One region of the Fictibacillus sp. KU28468 genome, then DNA from elsewhere that is predicted to be linked to it. Evidence: riboswitches for the same ligand, from Rfam matches in the RefSeq annotation. Region 1 holds a riboswitch; the other holds the start of a gene.
What was found. A riboswitch is a leader RNA that binds a small molecule or an ion and turns the genes downstream of it on or off. The one in region 1 is predicted to bind S-adenosylmethionine.
Positions count from the first base shown of each region.

Region 1 (15,600 bases):
TCGCTCTTTCAGATTTTTATTATCGAAAACTTAGAATTTATTATCGGAAAGCAGATTTTATTATCGAAACAGCCGATTTATTATTGAAAAGCCTTCTTTTATTATCGAACGGCTTATGTTCGACCCCATACGACAAAATCAGACTCATTTATTTCAAACGGCCGATCGAGCCGGGTCCCATAGAGAAAGCCGCCGGTATCTGTACCGGCGGCTTTCTCAAGTTGAGCATTGAAGTGGTGTCTAGTTCCAGCGCTTGTCGGACCTTAGCAGGCCGCTTTCGCTTTTCTAATTACTCTTCTTCTTTTCGGTTCTTAAACGCCTCGTTCGTTACGATATATGGATCGACTTCTGCTTTTTCTTTTCCTTGCTTAGCGGTCATGCTGCCTTCGGGGAAATTCCCGGGATGTCCTTTTTTCTTCTGTTCAAACTCTTTACCTCGAGACATAGTTGTTCTTCCTTTCTTTTGGCTGAAAATGGTGTTACTTAAAAATTATGTTCTGTTTGGCGAGGTTTTAAACCATACCGACAAGTTCAACAGTGACATCATTAAATAATCCGTTGCCGATGTAATTCCCATCCAGGTCGAATTGCCAGTCATGAGGTCCGGCTTCAATGTGTATAATGCCTGGCATGATATCCATCTTAATGGAAGTAATCAAAGAGACATCGATCTGGTCTTTCGTAAAATCATCCGCTACTTTATAGGCAATCTTCATTAAATGCTCATCTATAATATTTAAATCCTTCTCTTCAAAGGCCATCACAACATTCATCACCGTATATTCATAAATGTTCATCCGCTCATCCCCTTAAGTTATTTAAAACTATCATTTCCAAAAAACTATGAAACTATTCATTTATACTAAAATTCATCTTTGAACGGTGCCTGGCACCGCTTTTTACATTCAGGTGCCTGGCACTAAATAAAAGGAGCGAGGAGAGAATGAATGATCAAAAACCATTTTTCGGCAGGAAAGAAATTGGGAAGCAATACATACGGAGAAAAGGCGCCTATGCCATTATCTTTGATGAACAGAGGGAAATGCTTCCCGTGATGAAAACGCCGAAGGGCTATTTTCTTGCAGGCGGCGGAATGGAAGGAGAAGAATCGTTAGAAGAATGCTTGCAGCGTGAAGCTCTTGAAGAGTTGGGGCATGATATTCTCATCAAGAAGTACATAGGAAATGCAGAAAAATATTACATCACTCAGCAGGACCAGACCCCAATGATTGCTGACAGTTATTTTTATCTCGCGGAGCTGGCGGAATGGAAGCTCGATCCGATTGAAGAGGATCACGAGCTGGAGTGGATTCCTATTTCAGAAGCCCAGGAGCTTTTGCATCATGAGCATCAGGCATTTGTCGGTCGCACAGGCTTTTGAGCCAAAATGAAAAGAGCCCAGCCGGCTCTTTTCATTTTACGCTTGGCATTTCTTTTACAACAATGACCGGTGTTATTTTCCGCAGTAAGCAATCATCCAGTTCACCTTGAGGAATAAGGCCGAGTGTCATGGCCGCTTCAATCTTTTGTTTGTCAGGCTGCTTCGTTATAATGATACAGTCCTGAAGGTTGAGTTCTTCGAGTTTTTGAACCGTTTTTTCCGTATGAAAACTTTCTGATTTACGGATCTGCCGCTGAAGTTTATAACTGCTATACAAAACTTCGCCTTTTTCACTTTCGCCGCACATATAATCAAAATGACTGTTAAATTTCTTCTTTAGTTCTGAAAGCTCGGCATCGATCGCTTTTGCCTGCTGGTTCAGCTCGTGAAAGCGGGAAACCATCTCTTCGGTAACTTGTCCACTTTTTGTTTTCACAGTTCTAAGCCCCCTCTTATTTCCTTACTTCATCCTATGGCGGGAGGGGAGGAGATAGTACTGTGTAGTATAATGAAAATAGGTTAAACACTCGCAGGAAAGGAGCCTTTACCTATGGATTTTGCATTTTTGATGGCGGAACAGCGCATCAAAAAGGCGATTGATAGGGAAACCGCCGAAGTTAGAAGACCTGTCCTCTGTTCCTCCAGAATTTTATTATCAAGACCTAAATTATAAAAATCCTCAAAAATAAAGGAGAACACATATTAGTCATGTATAATATGTGCTCTCCTTTTTTCATGTCATGCGTTTTTTGATAAGGCGTGATGTATTATTTCCGCCAAAAATTCGTATATTCTGCTTTATCCCGAATATTAAATTCAATCATTTTCTCAAGCAATTCGTAATTTACCGGCTCATTCCACGGAATTCGAAACAAGCCTTTGGTAGCGCTGTAGCCAGCTTGTGCAATGTCATCGGCAAAGTGCGCAATGCCTACTTCTTCGGGTGAAACGCTCAAATGATGTTTCGCTGTGGAAAAGCCGATGATAAATGTGCCGTGATCGGAAAACATTGGCGTATTCCACTTGATCTGCGGTTCCAAATTTGGGAATTTATTAGCAACCCAAGCCAAAATTTCCTCTGTTCGGTCGCGGTGGTCGGGGTTGTCGATACCTGCTAAATATTTTGCGAAAAATCCCATGACTTCCTCCTTCTATATTATGCTATTGCCGCCAAAAATTCGGATTCTCAGCCTTATCCTTGATATTAAATTCAATTATCTTCTCTAGCAATTCGTAATTAACTGGTTCAGTCCATTGAATTCGGGACAAGAGTGAAGAAGCGCTGTAGCCAGCTTGGGTGATTTACAGAAGCTGCACCTGTTATTATTTTTCTCCGTTTCAATTCTATATAACACCAAATCCTACTATGAAACCAATTGTAACATGATCCTAATCCTTTACCTTTTTAAAGTAACGCGCCCTAAACATAAAGAAAGATCACAAAGCTTATTGAAGATTTGCGCCCGGCAAATAATACGGCGGCATCGTCTTCGTACGTTCATTCGCCACGCTTACTTATATACTCAATACAAAAAAAGCTGACCCGGAAGTACACGTAAAAGTGTCTTTCTGGCGTCAGCCTTTTTTTTAGAATTTATAGGTCCAAAACTGTTCTCTGTTGATTCGTTTTAACACTTCTGGAACTTTCTCTTTGTTTTCTTCCGCCATGGCGGCAATGATCCATTCGGTTTGGGAACGGTGGGCTTTAATCGCTTCAAGCTTTTGATCGGAAACGGAACTCACGTCATTGATCACATCGGGCTCACCGAGCATTTCATAGCAATCATTCGAGAATGCGACACAATGAACGTCCGGCCGCTGATCTTCAGGAAGCTGTTCAACCGCTCGGATGACAGCGGCCCCGGTAGCTTCATGGTCAGGATGGACGCTATAGCCGGGATAAAACGTAATGATGAGTGAAGGCTTCAGTTCATCGATCACGTTTCCGATTCGTGCGGCCAACGTTTTCGGATCTTCAAACTCAACCGTTTTATCCCGCAGCCCCCACATTCTTAAATCGTCGATGTTCAAGACATGAGCGGCTTGTTCCAGCTCTTTTTTTCTGATCTTTGGCAAGGATTCTCTGGTGGCAAACGGTGGATTCCCCATATTGCGCCCCATCTCGCCAAGAGTCAGGCAGACATAGGTGACAGGGACTCCCTTTTTTGTATTCATCGCAATGGTGCCAGAGACGCCGAAAGCTTCATCATCAGGATGTGGAAAAACGACTAAAACATGTTCGTGTGACATACGTTTACCTCCTATTCAAACGGATGAGGACTTAGCTGAAGAGCGACGGCTAATTTACCTTCTGCATCGTGCCCTGCAAGCAGGAGCTGTCCGTCTTCGTTGACTTCCCAATGCGTCAAACCTTCAGCGTAAACCCACCCAATGTTAATTTTTAATCCTGCACGATAAGGAGATTTTTCTCCCGTAATCACTCCGCGCTCAAAATTTATTTTGGCGTTGCGTATATAAGCGCCCACTGAAAAAAAAGACTGATTAAAATGAGAGGCGTATGCTCCATTTGTGGTTTCCAAATGCAAATAAACGTCCCGGTTCAAGAATTGATCAATCTCATTTTGAACCGTTTCTGGTGTAATCGGCTGCAAGGTTTTCCCTCCTCAAAAAGCTTCATTTCAATCATTATACTTTAAGGATGGCAAAGCGTTAAATAAACTGCTTAGCAAAGAGATTGAAATACTAAGCATAAAAAAGAGGCATTAAAAAGTTTAATCCCTCTTTCAGCTTTCTATTTCTTTTTTTCATCCTTACGCACCACTTCTGTTGGATCAAAGCCTGGAGGTGATTTCAATTCATAGTGTGAAGTCAGTTCTTTTGCCAGTTCCACTTCCTGATTGTCGTGCACGATTTCATTTTTCGGAACTTGAGGAAGTTTGGCTTTGTTTTTATCACGTGCCGGCTGTTTATGGCTGTTGCCTCTGCCCATGGTTAACCCACCTTTTTCTTAAAATGGTATGTGAGTAGAATCCCAAGTTCAGGATGTTTTTATTCAGGATAAATCTCATGAATAAAAAAAGAGCAAAACAAATGATGTCTGCTCTTTGTATGGTTTATTTAATTTTGGAGTTGCGGTATGCACTGTGGTCGGTGGGCCCGACATATTGATTCAGCGGGAACGAGTTGCGGATAGCTTCTGTAATAAAGTCTTTTGCAACGGCAATCGCTTCTTTTACTGATTTCCCCTTGGCTAATTCTGCAGCGACTGCAGAAGAATACGTACAGCCTGCTCCATGAGTATAGGTCGTATCGATTCGTTCAGATTCAAGAATATCGAAATTATCGCCATCAAACAAAACGTCGACTGCTTTTTCGTGAGCAAGCTTGCCGCCGCCTTTAACAATGACATATTTAGCGCCGGCAGACTGGATCTTTTGAGCGGCTTCCTTCATTTGATCAACAGTTGTAATCGGAGCCATTCCACTAAGCTGGGCAGCTTCAAAAAGGTTCGGCGTGACGACGGTGGCCTTCGGTACAAGAACATTCTGAAGCGTGTCTGCGAGTTCAGGCTGAAGCGGTTCTGCCCCTTTACATACCATTACTGGGTCAACGACCACATTTTTTATATCATATTTATCAATAGCTTCTGCAGTGGCCTTAATAACATCAACAGAAGCAAGCATACCGGTTTTTACAGCATCCACTCCGATTCCTGCCAGAACGGTTTCAAGCTGTGCTTTGAACAAATCAAGAGGAAGTAAAAATACTTCATGGTACCAGTCTCTGTGAGGATCCTGGGCCACAACGACATTGATGGCTGTCATGCCGTAAACTCCGAGCTCCTGGAATGTCTTTAAATCCGCCTGAATACCAGCTCCGCCGCTTGTGTCAGAACCGGCAATGGTTAATGCTTTAAACTTACTCATTGTCCAATCTCCTTTTATGCCTGTCTTTTAAATTTCAACTATATATTCTATTATAACAATGATTGCCAGCGAGACAAAATTCATGATTTCCTATAATATTCGTTTAACCTGACCTGAAAAAGTGAAAAGTAACAGCAGACAGATTTTCTTTGCTTCGTACGGTCAACCTATGTTTTACTATGTAACAAACAAATTAAATGAAGAAGGTGATCTCATGCTGAAAAAATTATTTGGTAAAAAAGAAAATGAAGCGCCTACAGAAGAAATCATTGTTTCACCATTAAACGGGGAGATCATTGGCCTAGAAGATGTGCCGGATCCTGTTTTCTCTGAAAAAATGATGGGTGACGGCATCGCGATTTTGCCGGAAGACGGTGAGCTGTTGTCTCCCGTTGATGGTGAAATCCTTCAGGTGTTCCCGACCAAGCATGCTGTCGGCATTAAAACAAAATCAGGAATGGAGATTCTTATTCACATCGGCCTTGAAACGGTCATGATGAAAGGGGAGGGCTTTATTTCACTTGTAAAAGAAGGCGATCGTGTAAGAACTGGTCAGCCGCTCATTTCATTTAATGTTGATCTTGTAAAGGAAAAAGCGAAAAGCACGGTTACTCCTGTCATCATAACGAATGGCAATAAAGCCGGTGCGATTGAGAAGTTCAGCAGTGATCATGCCCAAGCCGGCACCACAAAGATCATGCAAATCAGTGATATTAAATAATAAAAGAGACAGACTAGCTGCTGGTCTGTCTCTTTTATTTTGGAATGAGTAGAAGTGGCCGGCGCCCGTAAAATGACGATATACGCCAGTAAATTTCGCGGACGCGCCAGTAAAATCCTGAAACGCGCCCGTATTTTCCCCGAATCCGCCCGTAATTCTTCCGAACGCGCCCGTAAGCTATTTAAACCAGCACATTGAAGTAGCGGGCTTCAGGGTGGGAGAAAACCAGAGCTGTGACGGAGGCTTCGGGCTCCATCATGAATCCTTCTGTCAGCTGAATGCCGATTTCTTCAGGCTGAAGAAGTTTGAACAGTTTTGCTTGATCTTCAAGATCCGGGCATGCTGGATAACCGAACGAGAAGCGCTGGCCTTGGTATCGCGCGGAAAAACGATCCTGCATCGAAAGGGTAACAGGGTCAGGGAACCCCCATTTATCCCTCATCTGGCGGTGAATGAGTTCAGCCAATCCTTCCGCAGTTTCAAGAGCAAGCGATTGAAGCGCAAAGCTTTCCAGGAAACGGCCTTCGGCTTTAAGCTGCTGTGCCCGTTCGCGGATGCCGCTTCCAGCAGTTACCGCAAAGAACCCGACATAATCCATTTCGCCGCTGCCGACGGGCTTGGCGTAGTCTGCCAAGCAGAGGTTCGGTTCTCTTGTCTGGCGTGGAAACTCAAACGTCTCAATGATATGGGATGTATCGTTTGGATCATAAATATAAAGTTTCTGGCCATCCGACTGTGAAGGGAAAAACTGATACAGTGCTGCTGGATCGATTAGTTTTTTCTCCTGGCTCTCCCGCAGCAGCCCATCGACGATTCCTTTTATTTCCAGTGCCCGTTCATCTTTCTCGGCGAGCAGCCGTGAAACCTTTCCTTTCACTCCTAAATGGTGTCCTAGCAGCATCTGCAGATTAATGTACGGAACTACAGAAGAGAGCGGGAAAGACTTAAATACATGGCGTTCCGTATCTTTTGGAACAAATACTTTTAAACTCTGATTAACGGAAGGTCGGACTCTGACGGCCTCAGCAACAGCGGTGCCGGTACCTCCTCCGGACGGTGTGGCTTCTGTAACAGGTGCGGCAGGTGTTTTCGCCACAGGCTTTTCAAAAACTTCTCCTTTTTGAAGCTTGTTTGCAAGGCTCAATCCGTCCATCGCATCCTTGGCGTAAAGCACAGTCCCCTGATATTCCTGAGCAATCCGGTTTTCTGTAAACTTGCGGGTCAGGGCGGCGCCTCCTACAAGAATTGGGACGGAAATACCCGACTCTCTCAGGTCGGAAGCGGTAAGCACCATTTGCTGAGCAGATTTTACAAGCAATCCTGAAAGGCCGACCACATCGGGCTTCTCCCTCTTAATGGCCTGAATCAGTTCTTGCGGCGTAACTTTAATACCGAGATCCACCACTTCAAATCCATTATTGCCAAGGATAATATCTACAAGGTTTTTGCCGATATCATGGACGTCCCCTTTAACCGTGGCCAAAACGACCTTACCTTTCGTGCTGACCGCACCGCTGCTCTCCATATGGGGCTCGAGGTGGGCGACGGAAGCCTTCATCACCTCAGCGCTCTGGAGGACTTCAGCTACGATGAGCTGGTTATCGTTAAAGAGCCGGCCGACTTCCTCCATCCCGGCCATAAGAGGTCCATTTATAATTTCCAAAGGCGCATCATACTCTGCCAGAGCAAGGTCAAGATCCGGAATGAGTCCTTCTTTCGTTCCTTCGACCACGTAAAAGGCGAGGCGCTCAGCAAGAGGCAGTTCCAAGACCGGAGTTTTTGCCTCCTTTTTCTTGCCTCGGTAGAACTCTGTAAAGGCTGCCAGATTCTCGTCGTTCGTCTCAAACAGCAAGGCTTTTGCCATCTCTACTTCCTTTTCTGGGATAGAAGCATAGCGTTCAAGCTTTTCAGTGTTGACGATCGCGTAGTCGAGCCCAGCCTGTGTACAGGCATATAGATATACCGCGTTTAAGATTTCCCGGCCGACCGGCGGGAGACCGAACGATACGTTGCTGATGCCAAGGATCGTCTGGCATTCAGGAAGTGTTTCTTTCAGCTTTCTCAAACTTTCCACTGTCGCATTGGCAGAACCGATGTATTGTTCATCTCCTGTTCCGACAGGGAAGACGAGAGGATCAAAAATAATATCGCTCGGAGAGATTCCGTATTTGTTCACAAGCAGATCGTAGGATCGTTTGGCGATCTCGAGCTTTCGGTCTGTTGTGACCCCCATGCCTTTTTCATCGATCGTACCGACAACAACGGCTGCTCCGTAACGGGAGATGATAGGGGCAACTTTCTCAAACCGCTCCTCGCCGTCCTCTAGGTTAATAGAGTTGATAATGGCTTTTCCCTGCGAGTATTTCAGGGCTATCTCCAGCACCTCGTCGTCCGTTGAATCAATAACAAGAGGCACTTTCACTTTTTTTACAGCTTCCTTAATAAAATTCTCCATATCCTGAAGCTCTTCACGGTCAGGATCCGCAAGGCAGATATCTATGACATGCGCGCCTTTCTTAACTTGCGCGCGGGCGATCTCTGCTGCTTCTTCAAACTTGCCTTCAGCGATCAGCCGCTTAAATTTTCGTGAACCGATAACATTGGTACGTTCGCCGACCATCAATGGGCGCATGGATGGATCATCATAGATCAGCGGCTCAATCCCCGACACGGCATGGGAATGGCTTTCTGGGACAGTACGCGGCTTCAGCGGTTTTAACGCTTCTGCGATGGCCCTTATATGGTCTGGTGTCGTGCCGCAGCAGCCGCCGGCGATGTTGAGCCAGCCTTCTGCGGCAAAGGCGCTGATTTTCTTTGCGAGAGTTTCTGGTGTTTCATGATAGTTCCCGTCTTCATCCGGAAGGCCGGCATTCGGATAACAGCTTACCGCTGAAAGAGACAGTGCGGATAAAGAGCGGATGTGGTCGGTCATAAATTCCGGCCCCGTTGCACAGTTGAGCCCTACAGCCAAAGGTTTCATGTGCTCAAGCGAGATGTAAAAGGCTTCAATCGATTGGCCGGCCAGTGTCGTACCCATCGGCTCAATCGTGCCTGACACCATGAGCGGGACTTCCTTTCCGGCTGATTTAAACGCCCGTTTAATGCCGATAAAACCTGCTTTAACATTGAGCATATCCTGGCTGGTCTCGAGGAGAAGCAAATCAACCCCGCCGTCCAGAAGGCCTTTTGCCTGTTCTTCATAGGAAGAGGTCAGCCCTTCAAATGTTGCGCCTCCTGTAACGCTCAACGTTTTTGTAGTTGGTCCCATTGATCCGGCAACGAAGCGGGGCCAATCAGGAGTGGAGACCTTATCGGCAGCTTCCCGCGCGATCTCTGCTGCTATTTTGTTCGTTTCATATGCTTTATAGCCGAGGCCGTATTCGTCGAGCACGATATCAGTGGCCCCGAACGTATTGGTTTCAACGATATCAGCACCTGCTTCTAAATATTGCAAATGGACATCCAGAATTACATCAGGACGGGTAAAGTTCAGGTTTTCATTGCAGCCGTCCAGGTCTTCGCCGCCAAAGTCTTCGGCAGTCAGATTGGCTTGCTGGAGGATGGTGCCCATTGCCCCGTCCATGATCAGTATTTTATTCTTAAGCTGTTGTTGAAGGGTTTGATTAGACATTCTGAATCCTCCTTGTTTTTTTGCGGTCAATTTCGTAGGCATACTCCGTCAGTTCAGCCGTCAATTCATATCGCATGAATGGAGTGATCAGATAGAGGCCATTAAACAGTTCAGAAGCGGCATCTATCAGAGATTTTGAGATGGCAAGGCCTTCCCTTGCTGCGGAAACTGGGTCGTCTTTAAACTTCGCCATACGGTCACGCACGTCGTCTGTCAGTTTGATGCCCGGCACCTCATAATGAAGAAAGTCAGCATTGCGGCTTGAGGTGAGCGGCATAATCCCAACGTAGAAAGGAACGGGCAGATCTTTTACAGCTTCGTGGAACTCCAGCAGTATCTCTTCAGAGTACACCGGCTGGCTGATAAAGTAGTCCGCGCCGCTTTCTATTTTTTTCTCTGCCCTCTGAACCGCTCTTTCCAGTGACTTCACATTTGGATTAAAGGCGGCACCGACGGTAAATTGCGTTTTTTGTCCCAAGTCTTTTCCGGAAAGTGAAACCCCTTCGTTAAACTGTTTGATCATTTTGATCAGTTCTATGGAGGTAACATCATAGACGCTTGAAGCTCCCGGAAAATCGCCTACCTTTGCCGGATCCCCGGTAATTGCCAAAATATCGTGAAGTCCGAGTGTATGCAGCCCCATGAGATGAGACTGCAGACCGATAATATTCCGGTCTCGGCAAGCGAGATGAACGATCGGCTGGACTCCAGTCCGTGCCTTAGCCAAAGAAGATAGGGAGGTATTGCAGATTCTTGGTGATGCCAACGAGTTGTCTGCAAGCGTAATGGCATCTGCCCCGGCTTCTTTCAATGCCTTTGCTCCTTCAAAAAAACGGGAGGTATCAAGCTTGCGGGGAGGATCAAGCTCAACAATGACCGATCGCCTTTCTTTTAGAATATCAGGCAGGGAAATCCCAGGTTTCTGCCTCGTTTCAACAACGGCAATAGGCTCTGGGCGCTGTCTGACTTCCTTTTCGGTAACAGGCTTCAGTCCATGAAGCTCTTCAGCGAAAGCCTCAATATGAGCAGGAGTTGTTCCGCAGCAGCCTCCGAGCAGGCGGATGCCTTGGTTTCTGAAAAGTGAAGCACTGTTTTTGAAATACTCCGCATCTCCTTCATACTGAAATTTTCCGTCCACATAGGAAGGAAGACTTGCATTCGGATAGGAGGAAAGATAGGCATGCTTGGGAATTTCCACTTCCTCAAGTGTCTTGATCATATGAAAGGGCCCAAGACGGCAATTCAGCCCTACGACATCCGCTCCTAAATCTTCAAGGCGTCTAATCGCTGTATTGATGGGTGTTCTGTCGTTTAGAATACCGACTTCCTGCAAAGAAATCTGCGAGATGATCGGAATGCTGGTCTGGCCGCGTGCAATTTCAAGAACGGTTTCCAATTCTTCCAAATCGTAAAAGGTCTCAAGAAGAAGGCCATCCACTCCTTCCAACAGAAGACAGTAGAGCTGTTCCCTAAAGCTTCTCTTTATTTCTTCAATCGTAAGTGAGCTTGGGCCCGTTCCACGGATTCCTCCGATGGTTCCCAGTACATACGCTTCATTGGCAGCTGCTTTTTTTGCAAGTCTTACAGCCGCACTATTCAGCTCTTTGACTTGCTCCTCCAATCCATATCTTTGCAGTTTAATATAGTTGGCGCTGTACGTATTGGTCTGAATGACATCTGCACCGGCCTGTATGTAAGCCTGGTGGATGGACTGAATCTGATCAGGGTGCGTCAGATTCAGCTGCTCAAAACAGCAATCCGTTCCATACGAGTAGAGAAGTGTTCCCATTGCCCCATCGGCAATCAAGATTTTGTCTTCAAGATCTTTCAATAATCCCATTATGCGGTCCTCCTGTTAGTTCGGTATCTTCCAGCGGCCCAATAAAATAAAAAAAGCCTTCTTAAAGAAGAAGACTTTGAAAGTTCGAGGTCATTCTTCTTATCTTCCAAGTTCGATTCGAACTTGTTGGACTTAGCACCTTTTCAGCTGCAGAGCTGAAGGTTGCTGAGGTGTCAACGGGCCATTCCCTTAACCTCTCTGGATAAGAAACCAAATCGCTATAAAATTAATTCTCTATACCTTACAATAATTGTTGGAAGATTTCAATAGCTTTTTCAAATGAAAAAAATGGTTGAGCTTTTTATCACAGGGGGACTCCTATAATGAAGAATAAGTATACCAACCTTGACGGGATACAAAACACACATACATTTAAAGATTTGCTGCGGTGGAGAAGAGAAAGGCGCGGCAACAAAAAAGATTTAGCTCAGCAGATTCCGCAAAGCCCGAAAAAGGAGATCAGCAGATTAAAAGAAAACCGGCAGCATCATTCCATCACATGGATCGGCCATTCTACTTTTCTCATTCAGATGGGCGGATGCAATATTCTGACCGATCCTGTCTGGGCAAAAAAGATGGGGCTGCAAAAGCGGCTGACTGATCCCGGAATTCCCATCAGACACCTGCCAGAGATCGATCTCGTCTTCATCTCCCATGGCCACTACGACCACCTTGACTTTCCAAGTATTAAAAATCTGACAGGAGATATTTCCTTTTACGTGCCAGCAGGTTTGAAATCAATGTTTCAGAAAAAAGGATATGAGAAGGTATTCGAAGCCAATTGGTGGGATAACTTTTCTGAAAAGGGGCTGTCGCTCACGTTCGTCCCTGCTCAGCATTGGACCAGGAGGACGGCTTTTGATATGAATACTTCTCACTGGGGAGGATGGGTCATTCAAGACATGAAGACAGGAGAAACACTTTATTTTGCAGGAGACACCGGGTATTTCAGAGGCTTTAAGGAGATTGGAAATCAATTTGAACTCGATACCGTTCTTATGCCGATAGGGGCTTATGAACCGGAGTGGTTTATGAAAATATCGCATATTAATCCTGAAGATGCTGTGAAAGCTTTTCAGGAAACAAAGGGAGCCTACTGTATTCCAATGCATTACGGAGCTTACAGGCTGGCGGATGATACAGGGCCTGAAGCCTTGGAGCGTTTGGGTAAAGAGTGGGCTAGAAAGGGAATGGAGCAGCAAGGTCTTAAGATTCTGTCACTCGGGGAGACATGGTGGAAAAGTGGAAAGGAGCAGCCGCAATAGCCTGATTCCCGTTTTCACCTTTAAGGGACATTTATCATACACTACACTAACACTTTTAAAGGTGGAGATAGCAATGGGGTGCATGGTTAATATTTACTATCTGAAGATAAATAGTCTGGCGAGCAACAGTTCATTGAATCTGGGATCAACCTTTCATAATAGCCATACAGCAAATACAAAATCTACAGGCGACAATAGTTCTGTAGGAGATCATTCACCAGCAGAAGCCATGATGAAAAACATGGTCTTTGATCCGGATGTTAATGATCAAAATGAATACGGAAATGCAGATACTGCGGTTGCAAACCAGCCTTAATGAAATGGAGCAATAAAAGAAGAAGGGGGGTCACCTCATGCCATATTTGTTTAATATTTTTAATATCAAAACGAATGGTGTGACCATGAACGGTAACATCGATATCGGCCCGACCGTCCATAACAGCCATACAGCCAATACAAAGTCAGTTGGTTCTACGATCTCTCTTGGAGACTTTTCTCCGTCAACTGGATTTATGGTGAACAGCAACATCGATCCGGATATCAGCGACCAAGGCCAGGTAGCGAACCCGTCCGCTCCAGTCACTAACCAGCCTTAACGTTCACCCGCCTTTTTTTACCGAAAGAGGGAGTCTGTCCAATCAGCTTTTTGTTCAAGCCATACACTGTAGGTAAAGAGCGAAAAGGATGGAACAGATTTGCGTTTTTCTTTCAGAATAGGAAAAATCATCACAAATGGTGTGACTCAAAATGGAAACATCGATATTGGAAGTACCGTCCAGAACAGCCATACAGCCAATACCAAATCGGTAGGGGCGGTTGTGGCGTTCGGTGACTGCTCAGATGCCTGCGCGTATATGATCAACTTCAACGAAGACAACGACGAAAATGATATGGGTCAAAGCGAAGGACAGGACGATCAGCAGAAATAATGAAGGAGCGCTTAATGGGAGCGCTCTTTTTCTTTGTCCGAGAAGAATTTCTTTTCTCTAAAAAAGAAGTCTGGTGGTAGTGATGGAGAATAATCTTAAAGGAGTTGCCATCGGATCTGGAAAGGATACGCGCCGATTTCGTGAAAATACGATCCAATCTCAAAGAAATACGATCCGATCACTGCAAAATACAGATAAAATGCAATGCACTTACTAGAAAGGAGCACGGAATGAAGTTAAATGAACTGAATAACAGGGTAAATGACATTATTAGCGGCCAAAATGGAGATTATGCTTACTGGATTGAAACGGAGGATGGCCACATTGAGTATCAGGCAGATGAGGTATTCCCAGCCGCAAGCCTTATCAAAATACCCATTTTAATTGAAGCCGTTCGGCAGACAGAAGCAGGTCAAATCGATCTCGCTTCCCGTATTTCATTAAAACAGGAGGTAAGGGTTGGCGGTGCCGGGGTTCTCCAGCTTTTTTCTGATGAATCAGCTGTTACTGTAGCAGATATACTCACGTTGATGATCACTGTTTCTGATAACATGGCAGCCAACATTATGATTGAAAAAACAGGCATGGAGAGAATTAATGATCTCCTGGCTGAATTGGGCTGCAGCCAGACAGTGCTCCAACGCAAGCTGATGGATTTCGAAGCTGTTAAGCAAGGAAAGAACAACTATACTTCCGCAAGAGATGTTATTCTTCAGCTGAAGGAGATTGACAGGGGAGGCAGGTTAAAGGACAAGAGCAGCCAAACCATACTTCATATTCTTCAAAATCAGCAGTTTCGCTATAAGCTTCCCGCCTATATGGATGAAGAAAAGATAACCATCGCGAATAAAACCGGAGAATTGGACGGAGTAGAGCACGACGCAGGCATTTTCACGTTTAAGAGAGAAAAGCTGTTTGCAGCGGTTCTAACGAAAAATTTACCGAGTGAAGCAGAAGGAAGACAAGCCCTGGCGCTTATTGGGAAAGCGTTGAATGACTATCTCTTGAGTTATCAAAAAAATTAGAAAAAATTGTTTTTGGCTTCTTCGACAAAAAATGATAAAATTATGAATACTTAATGAAAACGTATACATAACAACAGAGGTGAACAGATGATTACGAATCAAAATGATCAAGGGCTCAAGCGGGGCATGAAAGCGCGGCATTTATTTATGATCTCCCTGGGTGGTGTAATCGGAACCGGATTCTTTCTCGGTTCGGGAATGACCATTCATGATGCAGGTCCGGCAGGCGCGGTGATTTCTTATCTCGTTGGCGGATTTATCATGTACTTGACGATGCTCTGTCTTGGTGAGCTTTCAGTTGCTATGCCTGTATCCGGTTCTTTCCAAACATATACGACTAAATTTATCGGGCCTGGAACAGGTTTTGCCGTCGGATGGCTCTACTGGCTAGGATGGGCGGTTACCGTAGCCCTGGAATTTTTCTCAGCTTCAGCTTTAATGCAGAGATGGTTCCCTCATTCCGAACTTTGGATGTGGAGCTTAATTTTTGCAGGTATATTATTTTCTTTGAACGCACTCTCTGCGAAAGCTTTCGGAGAATCAGAATTTTGGTTTGCGAGCATAAAGGTTCTTGCCATCATTTTATTTATTATACTTGGCGGAGCGGTGATTTTTGGTCTGGTTGATATGAAAGGCGCCAGCTCAGCTCCAGGCTTCACAAATTTTGTTTCAGCGGGATGGTTTCCGAATGGATTCAGTGCTCTGTTTGTCACCATGATTGCTGTTAACTTCTCTTTCCAGGGAACCGAGCTGATTGGAATAGCTTCTGGAGAAAGTGAAAATCCTGAAAAAACCATTCCACGTTCCATTCGTCAAACGGTTTGGAGAACACTTTTCTTTTTTGTTCTTGCGATTGGTGTGCTTGCCGCATTAATGCCAATGTCTAAAGCAGGAAAAGTGGAAAGCCCGTTTGTCGTGGTC
Region 1 covers NZ_CP110666.1:3,791,301-3,806,900, reverse strand. The annotation lists gene OKX00_RS20105 (hypothetical protein) at 290-445, opposite strand; gene OKX00_RS20100 (hypothetical protein) at 513-797, opposite strand; gene OKX00_RS20095 (NUDIX domain-containing protein) at 944-1,381, shown strand; gene OKX00_RS20090 (hypothetical protein) at 1,413-1,817, opposite strand; gene OKX00_RS20085 (hypothetical protein) at 1,932-2,054, shown strand; gene OKX00_RS20080 (iron chaperone) at 2,149-2,520, opposite strand; gene bshB2 (bacillithiol biosynthesis deacetylase BshB2) at 2,969-3,631, opposite strand; gene OKX00_RS20070 (YojF family protein) at 3,643-3,993, opposite strand; gene OKX00_RS20065 (YfhD family protein) at 4,134-4,331, opposite strand; gene pdxK (pyridoxine/pyridoxal/pyridoxamine kinase) at 4,456-5,268, opposite strand; gene OKX00_RS20055 (PTS sugar transporter subunit IIA) at 5,483-5,989, shown strand; gene metH (methionine synthase) at 6,171-9,620, opposite strand; gene OKX00_RS20045 (bifunctional homocysteine S-methyltransferase/methylenetetrahydrofolate reductase) at 9,613-11,460, opposite strand; SAM riboswitch class I at 11,557-11,669, opposite strand; gene OKX00_RS20040 (MBL fold metallo-hydrolase) at 11,784-12,725, shown strand; gene OKX00_RS20035 (spore germination protein) at 12,799-13,041, shown strand; gene OKX00_RS20030 (spore germination protein) at 13,079-13,321, shown strand; gene OKX00_RS20025 (spore germination protein) at 13,421-13,654, shown strand; gene OKX00_RS20020 (serine hydrolase) at 13,885-14,679, shown strand; gene OKX00_RS20015 (amino acid permease) at 14,767-15,600, shown strand, end outside.

Region 2 (15,600 bases), 350 kb from region 1:
GCCTTATAATTTACGCCAATTCCATTTCCTCCAGCTTTGCCTGAGTCTACCACTTTAAGATAATAATCCCCTGATCCAGCGAGATTGATCACTTTTTGATAGCCTACTCCCTTTTCTGTTATCCAAGGTGTCTGGCCTACTTTTTCATCCGGGAAAAATAAATGCTTTTGCCAAAGCTCAAGTTTCAGCTTTCCGCTTCCTGTCGTCTTCTTTATCGAAATGGTCGCATAGGTGTCGTCAAACGAAACAGCAGACGAGGACTTATCTCCTCCATATGACCTTACTTGGACTGAGCTGGCTGCATAAACAGTGCCTGTTACCAATAAAAGGAATGCTGTTAAAAGGATAATTTTTGCCTTCAAAACAAAATCACCTCGCGTATATGTTATTTCAACATAATAACATACGCGCGAGGCTAACTTGACTGATATTCATAAAACAGTAGGTTTATCCTATTTACTGCTTTTTTTCATTGAAATAATGGACCCCATAGGCTGAACCTTCTGAAACCATTTTTGAATCTTCAAAATCGCTCGGATCAGGATGGCCGCCTTTTTCCACAGGGAGAACCTTCGTTCTATCTGAATAGTCAGGCTTAATTTTCCTCTTAATGTTTTTCAATGCAAGTTTTGTTCGAATTCTGTTAGGCTTTGATGATAACCATACGGCTGCAGCCGAAGTACCTATACCCACTAATATCCATGGTTTCATACTCATTGTTTGTTTCATATTCGAACCCTCCTTAGTGGTTTATACCCTGTTTGAAGAAGTGATAACCTGTAAAAACATTTCATTTTATTTACAAAAAAATAATTCGTTAGCCATGTGTATGAACCGATGGAAATATCGGCATATTAACCATAATTAGGATATTAAGGAGGCAGAATTCGTGAAGACCATATTTTTCAACATGCTTCTTTTCCTCATTTTACTGATTACCGCCGGAACGCCGACACTTGCCAACCCGCTCAGCCAAGAAAATAATGAAAATAAAAGCGGTTCATCCATCTATGTCCTGTCACAGCGAAAAATGGATGTAACAGGTGACCGGCGCCCTGACGTAGTAACGTTAATGGGCCAAAAGGAAAAACAGGAGAATATTTACTCTGAAAATCTATTTTTGATTCTTCAAGACTCAGCAACCCATCGGTTCACAACCTTAAATTTAAATGATGGGGGATATCATCCTCACATTCAGTTCTTTGATTTCAATGGTGACCATATTCCTGAGACATACATTTCGGCTGAAACAGGCGGGCGCGGAGGAACTTCTGTCTTTCATCTAGTATCTGCAAAAAATAACCATGTGTTCGAAATTCCGGTTCCTTCCTCTTTAGGAATCAGCGGAAGATTTACAGATGGCTACAACGCTACGATTTTAGTTAAAAACACTGGAAAAATCACTTCTATTAATTTAAAAGAACGAAAACAAAAATATGATACCTCTGAGGTCTATAAAAATGGTACCCTTGTAAAACCGATCAAGGTATCCGCTAATAAATTCAGCATGCTCACACCTGTAGACATAAATGGTGATGGCATATTCGAATTGCGGGGTGTTCAGAGAATATCCGGGATCGCCAACGCAGACTCAGTTGCCTTCGCAGACTCTGTCTGGAAATTTCAGTACACGCGCTGGGAGCTTGTGAGCAGCAGCGTACATAAAGCAAACTGAACTTAACAAAAGCCAGCGGCGAAAGGTATTCTTAAATACCTTTCGCCGCTGGCTTTCCGTTTTCGTGCCGCTTGTTTTGTTGCTGCTGCTAAAAATCACCTGAGAAGTAGCGTCCGAGTCCATAATATTACCGTATATTAAGTTGGCAAATTAAAAAAGAGCGGCTCTCATTACGCCCAAGGAGCCTCCGCTTCATTAGTTTTTATCCTGGTTTTGGTGTTCCTGCTTCAAGTTTTTTATGTACTTCCGCTTATTTTTGGCGAATTCATTAATGGTTTCCCGTTTCTTATCCATTGTTCATTTTCTCCTTTTGAACCAATTCTTCTATCATGGGGATTAAGTCATTGCTGATTGTCGGTGCCGCTTTCGCCTTTTATTTTAAGCGCGAAACAGAGACATTTTTTCCCTCGTAATTGTCTGGCCGTTTATCGGAATTGCTGTCAAACAGACAGATTTACAAGACATTAAACTAGCCGCACTATTAGTGGCTGGCGTTCTTGCGCTTCATGTCATCTACCGTCTATTTCCAAGAAACAAGCATTTCAAACACCGCCTTCAATAAACAGATAAAAAAATAGGTTGATCTGCATAAGCAGTCAGCCGTTTTTTTTTTTTGAATTTCTATTGGGAATCTCCGTAAGAAAATGGCTGATTTTTATAAAAAATCCTGTATACTTCATATAGGCATAATGAGAATACAGGAGGCCTCTATGGATAAACAAAAGTGCCCTTTTCCGGTATTTATTCCGTTAATCGTCGGTATTGTCGCCGTTTCTTTTTCTTCTATTTTTGTTAAGCTTTCTGATGCTCCCGTTTCCGTTCAAGGGATGTACAGGCTGCTTTTTACTGTTCTGTTCATGCTTCCTTTTGCAGGTAAGCAGTTCAAGCATTCGAAACAAGTTACGCCTCGTCAGTGGCTGCTACTTTTTTTGTCGGGAATGTTTCTTGCTCTTCATTTTTTGCTCTGGATGGGTTCCCTGAAGCTGACGACTGTCGCAAGCTCTACGATCATACTCGCTTTGCAGCCTGTCTTTGTTCTGATTGGGGCCTTCTTTCTATTTAAAGAAAGAACCACCGCCGCTTCGCTTGCTGGGATGGGGGTCGCCATCTGCGGCGCTGTGCTGATTGGCTGGGGTGACGTTGGCATATCGCCCGAAAATTTGCTTGGAGACGTACTTTCCCTTCTTGGGACGCTTGCAGTAGCAGTTCATATGCTGATCGGACAGCATCTTTTACGGCGTATTCCTTCTTATTTTTATAGTCTTTCTGTTTTTGTATCCGCTATTGCTGTTTTTGCTCTTTATAATTTGGGGGCTGGCATCGCTATGGCCGGTTATTCCAAACATGATTGGACCGTTTTCTTTTTACTTGCCATTGTTCCCACCGTCTTCGGCCATGTCCTCTTTAACTGGCTGATGAAATACGTAAGTGCAACAACCATCTCTGTCAATATCCTTGGTGAGCCTGTTGGCGCGAGCATACTGGCCTATTTCATGCTGAATGAGCATATATCTGCATTCCAGGCAGCCGGAGGTTTTCTTGTCTGCACAGGGCTGTATCTATTTTTGAGAACAAACAGGCCCTCACATCCTGTAAATGATCCTGCTGTTTCTCATGGTGTATAGATGCAGAAGTTGATAAAAACCGTTAAAAGAGGTACGTTTATAGAGTTAATGCAGGTTATCGTTTTAAAATAAAAATACATAGATATATGATTTGATCAGGAGGGGACTCAAGATTGGAAAATAAAAAAGCGTTGCCAATCTTATTCTTAGTCATGTTTTTAGTGATGGTTGGATTCGGAATCATTATTCCTGTCCTTCCTTTTTTTGCGGAAAAGGTCGGAGCAAATCCGGCACAGCTCGGTTTGCTGATGGCTGTTTATTCATTGATGCAGCTTCTTTTCGCCCCTATCTGGGGAAGAGTTTCTGACAGGATCGGCCGGAAACCGGTCATGCTAATCGGAATCGCCGGACTTTCTATTTCCTTCTTTTTGATGGCTGTCTCCAGCCAGCTCTGGATGCTTTTTGCGGCACGGATTATCGGCGGCCTGCTTTCATCCGCCAACATGCCAACAACGATGGCTTATGTAGCCGATATTACGACCCCGGAAAACCGGGGTAAAGGTATGGGTATCCTCGGTGCAGCTGTCGGTCTTGGTTTTATTTTCGGCCCGGCTATCGGTGGTGTTTTTTCCAAGACGAGCTTGAACACACCGTTTTATCTTGCTGGAATTTCATCAATTATCACGTTTTTTCTCGTTCTTTTCGTATTGAAGGAATCACTGCCTAAAGAGCTCCGGACGAATGGACCGTCTGAACCTGGATCGAGATGGAAAGCTTTTACGGGAGCCATATCCATTCTGTTCGTGCTTCAGCTGTTCATTTCCCTTTCGTTATCAGGACTTGAAGCGACTTTCGCTTATTTTGCTGCAAAAAAAGCTGGACTTGATACCAATCACCTTGGCTACATATTTATGATCATGGGGTTTGCAGGTGCTCTTGTTCAAGGAGGACTTGTCGGCAGACTGACCAAAAAATTCGGCGAAGGAAAAGTCATCCAGGCCGGCATTGTCATTTCTGCTGCCGGGTTTGGTTTGATCCTTCTAGTTCATAACTTTACGACGGCGGCCATCTATCTTTCTATTTTCGGGATTGGCAATGGTGTAATCCGCCCTAGTGTCTCTGCACTTTTAACAAAAACATCAACATCAGGGCATGGCAGTGTAACCGGACTGCTCTCTTCCTTTGATTCGCTTGGACGGATCATCGGGCCTCCGCTTGGCGGCTGGCTGTTTTCTGTTGCAGCGGGACTTCCGTATATCTCAGGAATCATATTGTCCGTCATCGCCCTCGTCCTTTATCAGTTTTATAGTGTGCGGGCAAAAGCCTCAATATCCGCGGCATAAGAAGCATAAAAGAATAGAAAAAGCGACAAGGAGAATTCTCCCTGTCGCTTTTTTTTGATTTTTTGGCGTGCCAGGCACCGTAATTACACAAGTGTCAAAAGGCGGTGCCTGGCACCGTACATGTATTGGTAAGCGTTTTATTTTCCTTTCTGAATAAAACCTACTACACTGAAGCTATATACTTTCGTTTATATAATAGGAGGGTCACAATGTCTGTTTATGAATATCGAGCAAAGACGATCACGGGGGAAGAAAAATCACTCAGGGACTACGAGGGCAAGGTTTTAATCATTGCCAACACAGCGAGTAAATGCGGTTTTACTCCTCAATATAAGGAACTTCAGGCACTTTACGACCAGTACAAGGAACAAGGTCTTGAAATCCTTGGCTTCCCTTGTAACCAGTTTGCAGGCCAGGAACCTGGGAGTGAAGAAGAAATTCAGGAGTTTTGCGAATTGAATTATGGAGTGAAATTCCCCATGTTCGCAAAGGTTGATGTAAAAGGAGACAACATTCATCCTCTCTTTGCTTTCCTGACAAAAGAAGCGCCCGGCATTTTAGGCTCAAAGGTGGTCAAATGGAATTTCACAAAGTTTCTTGTTGATCGAAATGGAATTGTTGTATCCCGCCATTCTCCTCAGACATCACCCAAAGATATGAAAAAAGAAATTGAATCGCAGCTTGCACAGCAATAAAAAGATTTTCCATAAAACGCACGCCCTGGAATACGGTCCAGAGCGTCGTTTTTTCTTTGCTCCAGAATTTAGGCTTGCCATCAAGGCATTCGTCCAGACCGAGTGGCTGATCCTTCATATACTGTATCGAGGATGTTGGAATAGTATTTTGAAGGAGGAATTTAATATGTATGCAAACGCACCGATTAATGTACCGATGAATGCTCCGCTAAACGTTCCTGTTGCAGCTTCTTACGGGTACGGTTATGGCGGCGGATGTCACGGATATGGCGGCTACGGTTACGGCGGCGGAAGAGGATTTGCGATTATTATCGTATTGTTTATCCTCTTGATCATCATCGGCTGTTCGTGCGGGATCGGCCATCTCGGTGGATGTGAATCCAGCAGCAGCTGCTAATTTTACTGCAGAATAAAAAGATCCAGGCGGAAGCGCCTGGATCTTTTTGTTTGGTTTTGGTTTTGGTGCCTGGCACCGTAATTACACACTTGTGTAATTGTGGTGCCAGGCACCAACCATTTTAGCAGCTTTTATTCTTCGTCTCTGTTGATCACCATTCCATCAACATGACGTTTGCTCAAGAGCCGGTCTTTTTTTCGGTTTTCCTTGGTTTCAAAAACAATATCCATATCATATCCCTCGGGATACAGCTCGGTTCTTGAAATATGGAGGGTGAGGCGAAGCTTATGGATCTTCACCTTTTCTCCTTGGACAATCACTTCGTATTCTCCTCTTTTATCTTCTTCCGAACAGATGATGCCCGCCGTTTTTAAACTGGATACATACACCCGATCCCCCACTTCGAATGTCCGGGCTTCCGGTTTTTCTTCCGTTTTCTTTTCTGCCTCTCGTATCTTGCGGTTTCTCCCTTCTTCTGCTTCTCTTCTTTTCCTTATCATTTGCGTTTGTGCTTCTACATGCAGTAAATCGAACATAGTGCTCTCTTTCTTTTCTGAAACCTCTTTGCTCGTTATTTGTTTTGCCCTTGTGATCAGCTTTTGTTCGAGACCCAGCTTCCACGCGATGGAAAAGGCCTGGCTTTCACCAGCTTCCCCAATCTTCAGCTCATAAAGCGGCTTTAGAGATTCGAGGTCAAAAGCCATCGATGCGTTCTCAAATCCTGGAGTAAGATAAGCAAAATCTTTAATCTCACTGTAATGGGTCGTGGCTAGAATGGAAGCGCCTCTCTCAAACAATTCTTCAAGAATGGCTACAGCCAGCCCCATTCCCTCAGCAGGATCGGTTCCCGCACCAAGTTCATCGAGGATGACAAGCGTATCAGGACCGGCCTTCTGAAGGATGGAGATAATGTTCGTCATATGCGCCGAAAATGTGCTCAGCGACTGTTCAATGTTCTGATGGTCACCGATATCTGTCAGCACCTCTGAATAGATTCCAAATTCGCTCCCCTCTCCAGCAGGAATATGAAGCCCCGACTGAACCATCAGCGTCAGCAGTCCTGCCGTTTTTATGGCTACCGTCTTTCCGCCGGTATTCGGACCCGTAATAACGAGTGCTCCATAGTTTTCACCTAGTCGGAAATTCAAAGGAACAGCATGGCTTCCGAGCAGCGGATGCCTTCCTTCATGGATAATGGTCCGTTTTTCACGATTAAGTGAAACCTCCCTGCCATCAAGGGCGATGCTGTATTTGGCTTTGGCAAAAATAAAATCATAATGAAGCATCCCTTCAATATTAACTGAGATCTCATGTTTGCAGCCTGCAACCAGACCTGTTAATCTGCCCAGCACCCTTGCTGTTTCGATGTCTTCCTCTGCCTGCAGAAGCTGAAGCTCATCCTGCAGCTTGCGGACATCTTTCGGTTCTATAAAAACGGTGGATCCGCTGGAAGAGGAATCAATGATCTGCCCATCCATGCTCCGTTTAAATTTACTTTTTACAGGGATGACATACCTTCCGTCTCTCACCGAAATCATTGGTTCCTGAAGCATATCCCGATAGGCCGGTGATTTTAGAATATGATCCAGCTTCGCTTTGATTTTTTCCTCACAGGCCAGCATCCTCTTTCTTACTTTTTCAAGCGGCTTGCTGGCTCCGTCATCCACTCTTCCGTTACGGATACAGCGCTGAATTTCAGATTTGAGGTCTTTCAGTTCAAACAGAGAGTATGCATAAGCAGATACAGTTGGTGCAAGAAATTCTTTGTCCTTCATATACCGCTGCAAACGCTCTACGTTTTCTGCAAGCCCGCAAATAAGCTGCAGCTGTTCAGGGCTTAAGAGAAGGCCTTTATCCGGAATCGTCATCACATGGTCGATCCCGTTCAAGTTCGCAATAGGAACGCTTGAAGACTTTCTAAGAATTGCTGCCGCTTCCGTCGTCTCTCTTAGCCAATTCTTAATGATTGTGATCTGTCCAGAGGGCATTAGCTCTAAAATTTTTCTTTTTGTACTCTCGTTTAATCCATACGCAGATAATGTTTCTGTAATTTTATTAAATTCGAGCATGTTAATTGTATGGGTGTTCAAAGGTAGTTGCCTCCTCATATTTTTTCGAATTGCTAATCTATAAAACAGTTCCCCCTTTCCCGGGAACAGGGCCAGATCATGACAATAAAAAAGGCAGAAATGGACCGCCGCCATTTCTGCCTGTTATCAATTTTCGTGTGGAAGGATACGCCTCTCCATACAGCTGTCCCCTGACTTATGGAAGCTGTAAAAAGCATAAAAAAATACGCCCAAAGAGCGCGGCATCGTTCGTTGCACAAAATACGTACACGAAAATGATAATGTTGTATGCTGACCGCTGTTCTTAACTATTGGTGGCCGCAAAAAGACATCAAGAATACAACCGCTTCAAGCACGGCCTTTTTGCTCCAACTATCCAATTCGCTTAGTTAAGAACGTGAACGCTCATCCACACAACTCCCTTCCTTTTGTTACTTCCATCATATGTAAAACCCTTTCCTTTGTCAACATGATGGGTAAAAAAATCCGCAGAGAGCCGACTCTCCACGGATATTCCTGTCTCCTATTCTGCCACCGGCACCTTTTCTTTTTCTGCCCCCTTGCCGCTTTTTGACAGACGGACCGGATAGATGCTGTTCACTGGAATAAACTCATCCTCCTGTTCTAGAGGGAGCGGTCCTTCATAAAGCAGGGCAGCAAGGGAAGTATGCTGAAAACGAAGAGAAGTCCGGTCTAAAATGATTCCATGCCTTTCAATGGCTGAAACCCTTTCCTTTGTAAAATCAATTTTTTCACCGACGAGAAGGTAGGTATTCACCTCTTGTTCTTGTTTCTTAGGGCAGAGTTCCGATACAGCCGGTTTGTTTCTATATACTTCCCTAGTTTCATAGATCGATAATAAGTCTTCCACAATGGCACTTGCTGTTGCTTCTGCACCAGCTCCCGGCCCTTGCAAGGTCAAACAGCCGAGAAGGTCTGTCTGAATACGGACGGCATTGTCCACGCCTTCCACACCATACAGCGGATGATCGCTATCCACAAATACAGGCTGTACCTGGAGATCAAGTCTATCGTTTAAAAGAACGAGATGCTTCAGCCGAAGCCCCAGCTGCTCAGCCAGTTGAATCTCTTCAAGAAGCACATTTCCAATCCCCTCCACCTGCACTTCTTCCCAGGATGGCTGCACGCCATAAATCCATTTGCTCAGCACCATCGCTTTGTAGAATGCGTCCAAGCCTTCGATGTCATTTGTCGGATCCGGCTCTGCATATCCTTTTTTCTGTGCCAGTTTCAGCGCTTCTTCAAACGAGGAACCTGTCGTTCTCATGTACGAAAGAATGAAGTTGGACGTTCCATTTAAAATGGCTTCTACATGCTGAATCCGATTGATTCTTAAAAGCTCCCTCAATGTTCTCAAAATCGGTATTCCTCCGCCTACGCTCGCTTCATAGACAAAACGGACACCCTTTGCGGCAGCACGCTCTGTTAATTCTTCTCCATGCCTGGCAATCAAATCTTTATTCGCAGAAATCACATGGCATCCCGCTTCAAGTGATTGTATGATGTAAGACCGTGCAGGCTCGATTCCGCCAATCGCCTCAATGACCACATCAGGCACTTCTTCCCCGATCGCCTTCTCGAATTCGGACGTCAACGGTACCCCCTTTACGAAAGGCCTTGCTTTGGAAGAATCCTTAATCAAAATACTGGACAGCTTCAGACGATGACCCAGCAATTCTTCTAAAGCACCTTTTCTATCCATGATGGATGTATATACGCCGGATCCTACAGTCCCCAGCCCCAGCAGTGCTATTTTTAATTCTTTCAACACAATCACTCCTTCTGCAAAAGCAAATTTTTTATTAGTGGATGAATGGTATCTGTATGATGGCAAAAGAAAAAACCTCTTCCTAAAGAAGAGGTCTGCAGTCCGGCCTCCTCTTATCATCCAGGGTTCTTTCCTGCAGGTAGTAGCACCTTTTCAAGTAGAATACTTGAAGGTTGCCGGGCTTCATCGGGCCTTTCCCTCCGCCACTCTGGATAAGAGTATTATCATGAGATTGAAACATGTTATGTAGCACTTTATTTTTTTAGTACAAAAAACCCCCTTATCACGAAGATAAGAGAGCTGTATGGTTCCGATCCGTCTCTTATCTCCCAAAGTTTTACCTTTGAAGGATTTAGCACCTTTTCAAGTAGAATACTTGAAGGTTGCCGGGCTTCATTGGGCCTTTCCCTCCGCCGCTCTTGATAAGCTTCATTAAATTAGTCTTACTCTATCACGGCAAACAGGAGAGCGTCAACCATTATTCAGATATTTCTGGAATCATTGCAGATTATTTTTGGTATGATAGAAACACATAAATAAAAGGGGTGGAAGGTTTGGGCAAGAAAATCGTATTCACCGGGGGAGGTTCCACCGGGCACGTTTCTGTTAACCTGGCTCTGATTCCTTTGTTCTTAAAAGAAGGCTGGGAAGTCAGCTATATCGGTTCAAAAGGAGGAATTGAACGGCAACTGACAGAAACCATCGAAAGCGTCCGCTATTACAGCATCTCTACTGGTAAACTAAGGCGCTATTTTGACTGGAACAATTTTAAAGATCCGTTCCGTGTCATGCAAGGAGCATTTGAAGCATTTCGGCTCATCAAGACCATAAAACCAGACGTGGTCTTTTCAAAGGGTGGTTTCGTATCCGTTCCCGTAATCCTCGGCAGCCGGATGAACAAGGTGCCAATTGTGACCCATGAATCCGATCTTAGTCCAGGGCTTGCAAACCGTCTTTCACTCCCCTTCGCTAACAAAGTGTGTACAACGTTCCCCGAAACCACTGATCATCTTCCAAGGGAAAAAGCGGTATACGCGGGTGCTGTTATCCGTAAGGAGCTGCATGAAGGGATCGCAGTCAAGGGGAGAGCTTTCTGTGGTTTGATTCCTGGTAAACCGATCATCTTGATCATGGGAGGAAGTCTCGGATCAAAAAAAATAAATGAGGCCGTAAGATTAAGCCTTGACGCTCTGCTTCCCCGCTTTCAAATCATTCATCTTTGCGGAAAAGGCCAGAAGGATTCTTCCATTCTGAAAAAAGGCTACATCCAGTTCGAATATGTATCGGATGAGCTCGCAGATATCCTTGCAGCAACGGATTTTGTCATTTCAAGAGCAGGCTCTAATTCTATCTTTGAGTTTTTGTCACTGAGAAAGCCAATGCTTCTCATTCCACTCTCAAAAGAAGCAAGCCGCGGAGATCAAATTGAAAATGCCCGATCATTTGAAAAACAAGGCTATTGCGAAGTTCTGTTTGAAGAAGACCTGACTGCTGAATCCCTTATGCAAGGCATTGAGCAGCTTTATTCAAATCAGGAAGCCTATATCAGCAGAATGGAAGAAAGCCAGCTTAGTAATGCGTTAGACCATCTGTTTTCCATCATTAAAGAAGAAGCAAAAGGATGACTTTCCCCATTCCTCCTCTGAGATGGGGAAAAGCTATGAGAGGAAAAAGCAATAGATAAGCTTGGCCCAAATAATGCGGTGCAAGCTTTTTTATTGTGCGTCGGGACAGAAAGCTGAAATGAACTTGTCAAATCGCTGAAATAAGGATTTATGTTCAAATTCGCCTTAATTATTTTCAACAAATCCTATATATGTTCAAAAATCATAGTTCGCCCGATTATTTCTTATGGTTATATTTTCCCAGCGCAGATCTGTCTCAGACCTTCCAATGCGTGCTGTTTATCCATGCCCTGGGCAGATATGCAGCATAGCCCGGCAATACCGCGAAGCTTACTCATACTAAGAATGCTTTTAGCGTTCATCTGGCAGTTATCAAGTTCAAAATAGATCTGGCACTCTTCATATTCGTTCGCCTTAAGAACGAGCTTGTTAATTGTCGCAGAATTCATTTTTTCCTGTAAAAAGCAATATGTCTTCATTACCTTCCACTCCTATTCTTTTTCCCTGCCATTTTAATGCACTATCATTAAGCACATGTTAAGCTGGTTTAGCTTTTATGCACACCAATGAGGATATGCGTGCACACTCGCCTTTATGTGAGTAAGAATGAATTTAGGAAAAAGGACTTGATTAGCGGTTTAAAGATATTTTTCAAGAATATGAAGAAGCTTTCCCTCGCTTTCCTTTACTTCTATTTCTGCAAAACCCATTCTGAACCAAAAAGAAAGCGCAGGGATATTCCCGCTAAGTACACCGAGACGCAAGTATTGTTTGTTATTTTTCTTTATCTCTTCTTCGCATGCCAGATAGATTTCCTTTGCGATCCCCTGTCTGTGGAAAGTGCTGTGTACCATTAAAAATCCAAGCCAAGGTTTATGGTCCTTCGGATTGTTCAGAATGTACTCAACGATCGCAGCGTTGTTGCCATCCGCTTTAATCAAATAGCGTTGTCTAGGGGATCCTTCCAATCCCTTTAAGTCTTCCGTCACCTCTTCAAATGTAACTTCGCCACGACCGTAAAACAGCTTATTGTAAAACGGATTGGTGTTCATGATCTCCAGTTCGTCCATAGTTTTGTCAGGACCGCTCTTCTCCCATGTCAGCACAACGTCTTTCCCCTTTTATCTGAATCCATCATAACCTGTATACTATCGTTCTTTCTAAATAAGAAAAAGCGCACCCTTGATTAGAGTACGCCCTCCTTGCTATTTATTCTCTTTGATATTTTTTGCTTCAGTTATGTCTCCCTGATTGGCAATCGAATCAGCAAACGTTCCTTTTGGAATATCAGCTTTTCCTTTTCGCTGTTCAGCGTTTTGCTTGCGGATTTTTTCACTGTTAGCCATAACGGCACCTCCTCTTTGGTTATTACCGTAACCATTTTCGAGGAGTCTATTCTTCTATTGCTCAAAATTAATATAAGCGTTCCGTGGATCTTCCTTCTTTTTAATCATATCGGTTTCATAGAGCCAATCCGAAACCTTTTTCCATGAACGCTTGTCCTGATAGCCAAAAGGCTTCTTTCCGCTGTCCATTAAAGGCAGCAGGATCTGCAGGCTTTTCTTTTCTACGTTTTGATCCAGCGGGAATTCTTTGTTTTCATGCTTAAATAAGACATTCAGTGCCTGGTCCGGATAATCGTGTACATCCTTTTGGCCTTTTTTCAGCGCATTCCAAAACTTCTGGTAAAGCTTTCGGTTCTTTTTCAGTCCATCTTCACTGGAAACAAGAACGAGCTCATAATAATCAGGAACACCGTACTTTACAGGATCAATGGACCGTACAGGATGGCCCTCTTTATTCAAGAGAATCTGTTCATGGTTGATATACCCTCCAGATATTCCATCGACTTTGTGAGCCGCCATCGCGGGGATGATATCCCAGCCGACATCTGTCATCTTCACTTTTTCAGGATTGCCTCCATCATGTTTCACCATTGTTTTGACCATCGCTTCATTGATGGGAATAGAAGGATAGCCTACATTCTTCCCTTCCAGATCTTTGGGTGAACGAATCGAACTGTTTTTAGGAACCATCAAATGGTTTAATGGATGCCTGACCAGCGCTCCCAAGGAAACAACAGGAATATCTTCTGACCTGGAAAGAACGACCTGAGGCTGGTACGTTAATGCAAGATCGGTCCTGCCGGCAGCCACCAGTTTTAACGGATCGTTCGTTTCTGCTGGCATCTTCACATCAACCTGGATGCCTTCTTTCTTAAAATATCCTTTTTTGATGGCGTCATAAATGCCGGCATGTACTGCATTCGGATACCAATCGAGCATGATGCTGACTTTTTTAAGATCCCCTTTTCCTCCTTGATTGGCTGTGTCCCCTGAGGAACAAGCACTTAAAAGGAGAAGCAGGCTCCCAAAGAAGAACCAGCTACTTCGTTTTATCCATTTGTTCATGTTGTACATCCTCTCTGTTAGCTTTCCATTTAAACATTTGTTTTTCTGCGAGTGCAGCTGCTCCGAACAAACACATCCCGAGCAATGACAATAGAAAAATGGCAGAAAATACTCCTTCTGCATTTAGGCTTCCCGACATTCTTCTGGAATAATAGCCAAGCCCCTCGCTGGCACCAAGCCATTCGCCGATCGTCGCTCCTACTACTGAAAATACAGCGGCGAGTTTTATCCCTGAAAAGAAAGCCGGAAGCGCCATTGGCAGCTGCACCTTTTTGAAGACCTGCCATCTCCGTGCTCCCATGGAACGCAGAAGATCCACATAATCCCGGTCATGATGGTTCAAACCATCATACGTGCTGACGACGATGGGAAAGAAGGCAATCAGTACGGTAACCGCCACTTTGCTCCAGATGCTGTAGCCGAACCAAAGGACAAAGATCGGAGACAGTGCAATGATCGGTATCGTCTGGGAGATCAAGACCGCAGGATAGACCATTTTCTGTACAGATTTGAAAAAAAACATGGCAGCAGCAAGCGAAACACCTGCAACGGCTGCGATCAAAAAACCTAGGATGGCTTCCTTGAATGTCGCCCATGTATGTCCTAGAAGAACCTCTTTGTTTTCAAAGAGCGAAACGAGGATGCCTGTAGGGGCCGGCAAAATAAACGAAGGCACCCTGTCTGTCCTCACAAGCCATTCCCATAGTACGAGCAAGACGGCGGCAGCAGCCAAAAATAAATAATAGTCTTTAAAAAATCGTTTCATGCTGTTCATTTGTAATTCTGCTCTCCAATTTATTGATTAATCCCACCATCTCATTCGTTAATACTCTATTTCTCGGCCTCGGAAGCCGAATCATCACCTCTTCTGTTTCGCCAGATGGATGCAGCAAGATGATTCGGTCACTTAAAAAAACCGCTTCATGAAGATCATGTGTAACCAAAAGAATGGTTTTGTTTAAATCCTTCCATAGGGAAGAAATCCATTCGTGCATTTCCTTTTTAGTCATCGCATCTAAAGCACCGAATGGTTCATCAAGAAGAAGTACTTCTTTTCCAGTCAGCAGGGTGCGGAGAAAGGCTATTCTTTGGCGCATCCCCCCTGAAAGTTCATGCGGATAAGCATTCCGGTAATTCCACAGTCCTACTTTTTTCAGCCATGAATCCCCCTCTTCTACCTTCTGTCCCTTCTGGTTCTGAATCTCAGGAGCAAGAAGAAGATTTTCCATGACCGTACGCCAAGGCAGAAGCAAATCCTTTTGAGGCATGTATCCCGCCGCTCCAGGATATACTGGCTTCTCATGTACGATAATCTCTCCCTGATCAGGTTTCTCCAGTCCACAGGCAAGCTTGAGCAGGGTACTTTTTCCGGTTCCACTCTTGCCGATGATCGATACAAATTCTCCGGGCGCTGCTGCAAAATTGATGTTCTTGAGAAGCGGGAGGGCTTGTTTTTGCTCCGTAAAAGAATAAGATACATTCTTAAAGATTATTGACATAAAAACTCTCCTTCAAAAGGTGATTATACCGGCCATCCATGACCGTAATACACCATATCCCAAAACATGAATTCAAAGCGCGATGTGGTCAGGAAATGCTCCTCTAGCACCGCCAATTCCTGTTCTGTCATATCTTTCGCCAACTTGTTCAGTTCAACAATCAGCCACTGTGCAAGTGCACCGAACTCTTCTGAGGCATACATCTCAATCCATCGGGTATACGGATGCTCTGCGAGGCTTCCCGCTTCCCTCTTTAATAGCGTTCCGATCTCGTGGTAGCTCCACATGCACGGCAGCAGGCATGTGATTACCTCAGCAAGTGTTCCCTGCTGGGAAGCGTTCATCATATAGCGAGTGTACGCAAGGTTAATTGGAGAAGCTTGCTCAGCCTCCAGTTCCTCGGGCTCGATGCCGATTTCATGGCAGTACTCGCGGTGAAGATCCATTTCTGTATTCAATGTTTCATGAAGCAGGCTTGAAAACCAGCTCATCGTCTCTGTATCCTTGGATTTTATCGTCCCTAACGCAAAGA
Region 2 covers NZ_CP110666.1:3,439,675-3,455,274, forward strand. The annotation lists gene OKX00_RS18055 (hypothetical protein) at 1-362, opposite strand, end outside; gene OKX00_RS18060 (LapA family protein) at 457-729, opposite strand; gene OKX00_RS18065 (hypothetical protein) at 890-1,675, shown strand; gene OKX00_RS18070 (DMT family transporter) at 2,386-3,300, shown strand; gene OKX00_RS18075 (MFS transporter) at 3,414-4,583, shown strand; gene OKX00_RS18080 (glutathione peroxidase) at 4,793-5,278, shown strand; gene yjcZ (sporulation protein YjcZ) at 5,475-5,675, shown strand; gene OKX00_RS18090 (endonuclease MutS2) at 5,807-7,765, opposite strand; gene OKX00_RS18095 (homoserine dehydrogenase) at 8,268-9,533, opposite strand; SAM riboswitch class I at 9,644-9,752, opposite strand; SAM riboswitch class I at 9,853-9,962, opposite strand; gene OKX00_RS18100 (undecaprenyldiphospho-muramoylpentapeptide beta-N-acetylglucosaminyltransferase) at 10,088-11,158, shown strand; gene OKX00_RS18105 (HPr family phosphocarrier protein) at 11,389-11,637, opposite strand; gene OKX00_RS18110 (GNAT family N-acetyltransferase) at 11,797-12,264, opposite strand; gene OKX00_RS18115 (hypothetical protein) at 12,364-12,504, opposite strand; gene OKX00_RS18120 (ABC transporter substrate-binding protein) at 12,559-13,569, opposite strand; gene OKX00_RS18125 (ABC transporter permease) at 13,544-14,344, opposite strand; gene OKX00_RS18130 (ABC transporter ATP-binding protein) at 14,319-15,068, opposite strand; gene tenA (thiaminase II) at 15,092-15,600, opposite strand, start outside.
Region 2: linked by a shared signal. The riboswitch ahead of OKX00_RS18095 (homoserine dehydrogenase) and the one ahead of OKX00_RS20045 (bifunctional homocysteine S-methyltransferase/methylenetetrahydrofolate reductase) in region 1 are both predicted to bind S-adenosylmethionine.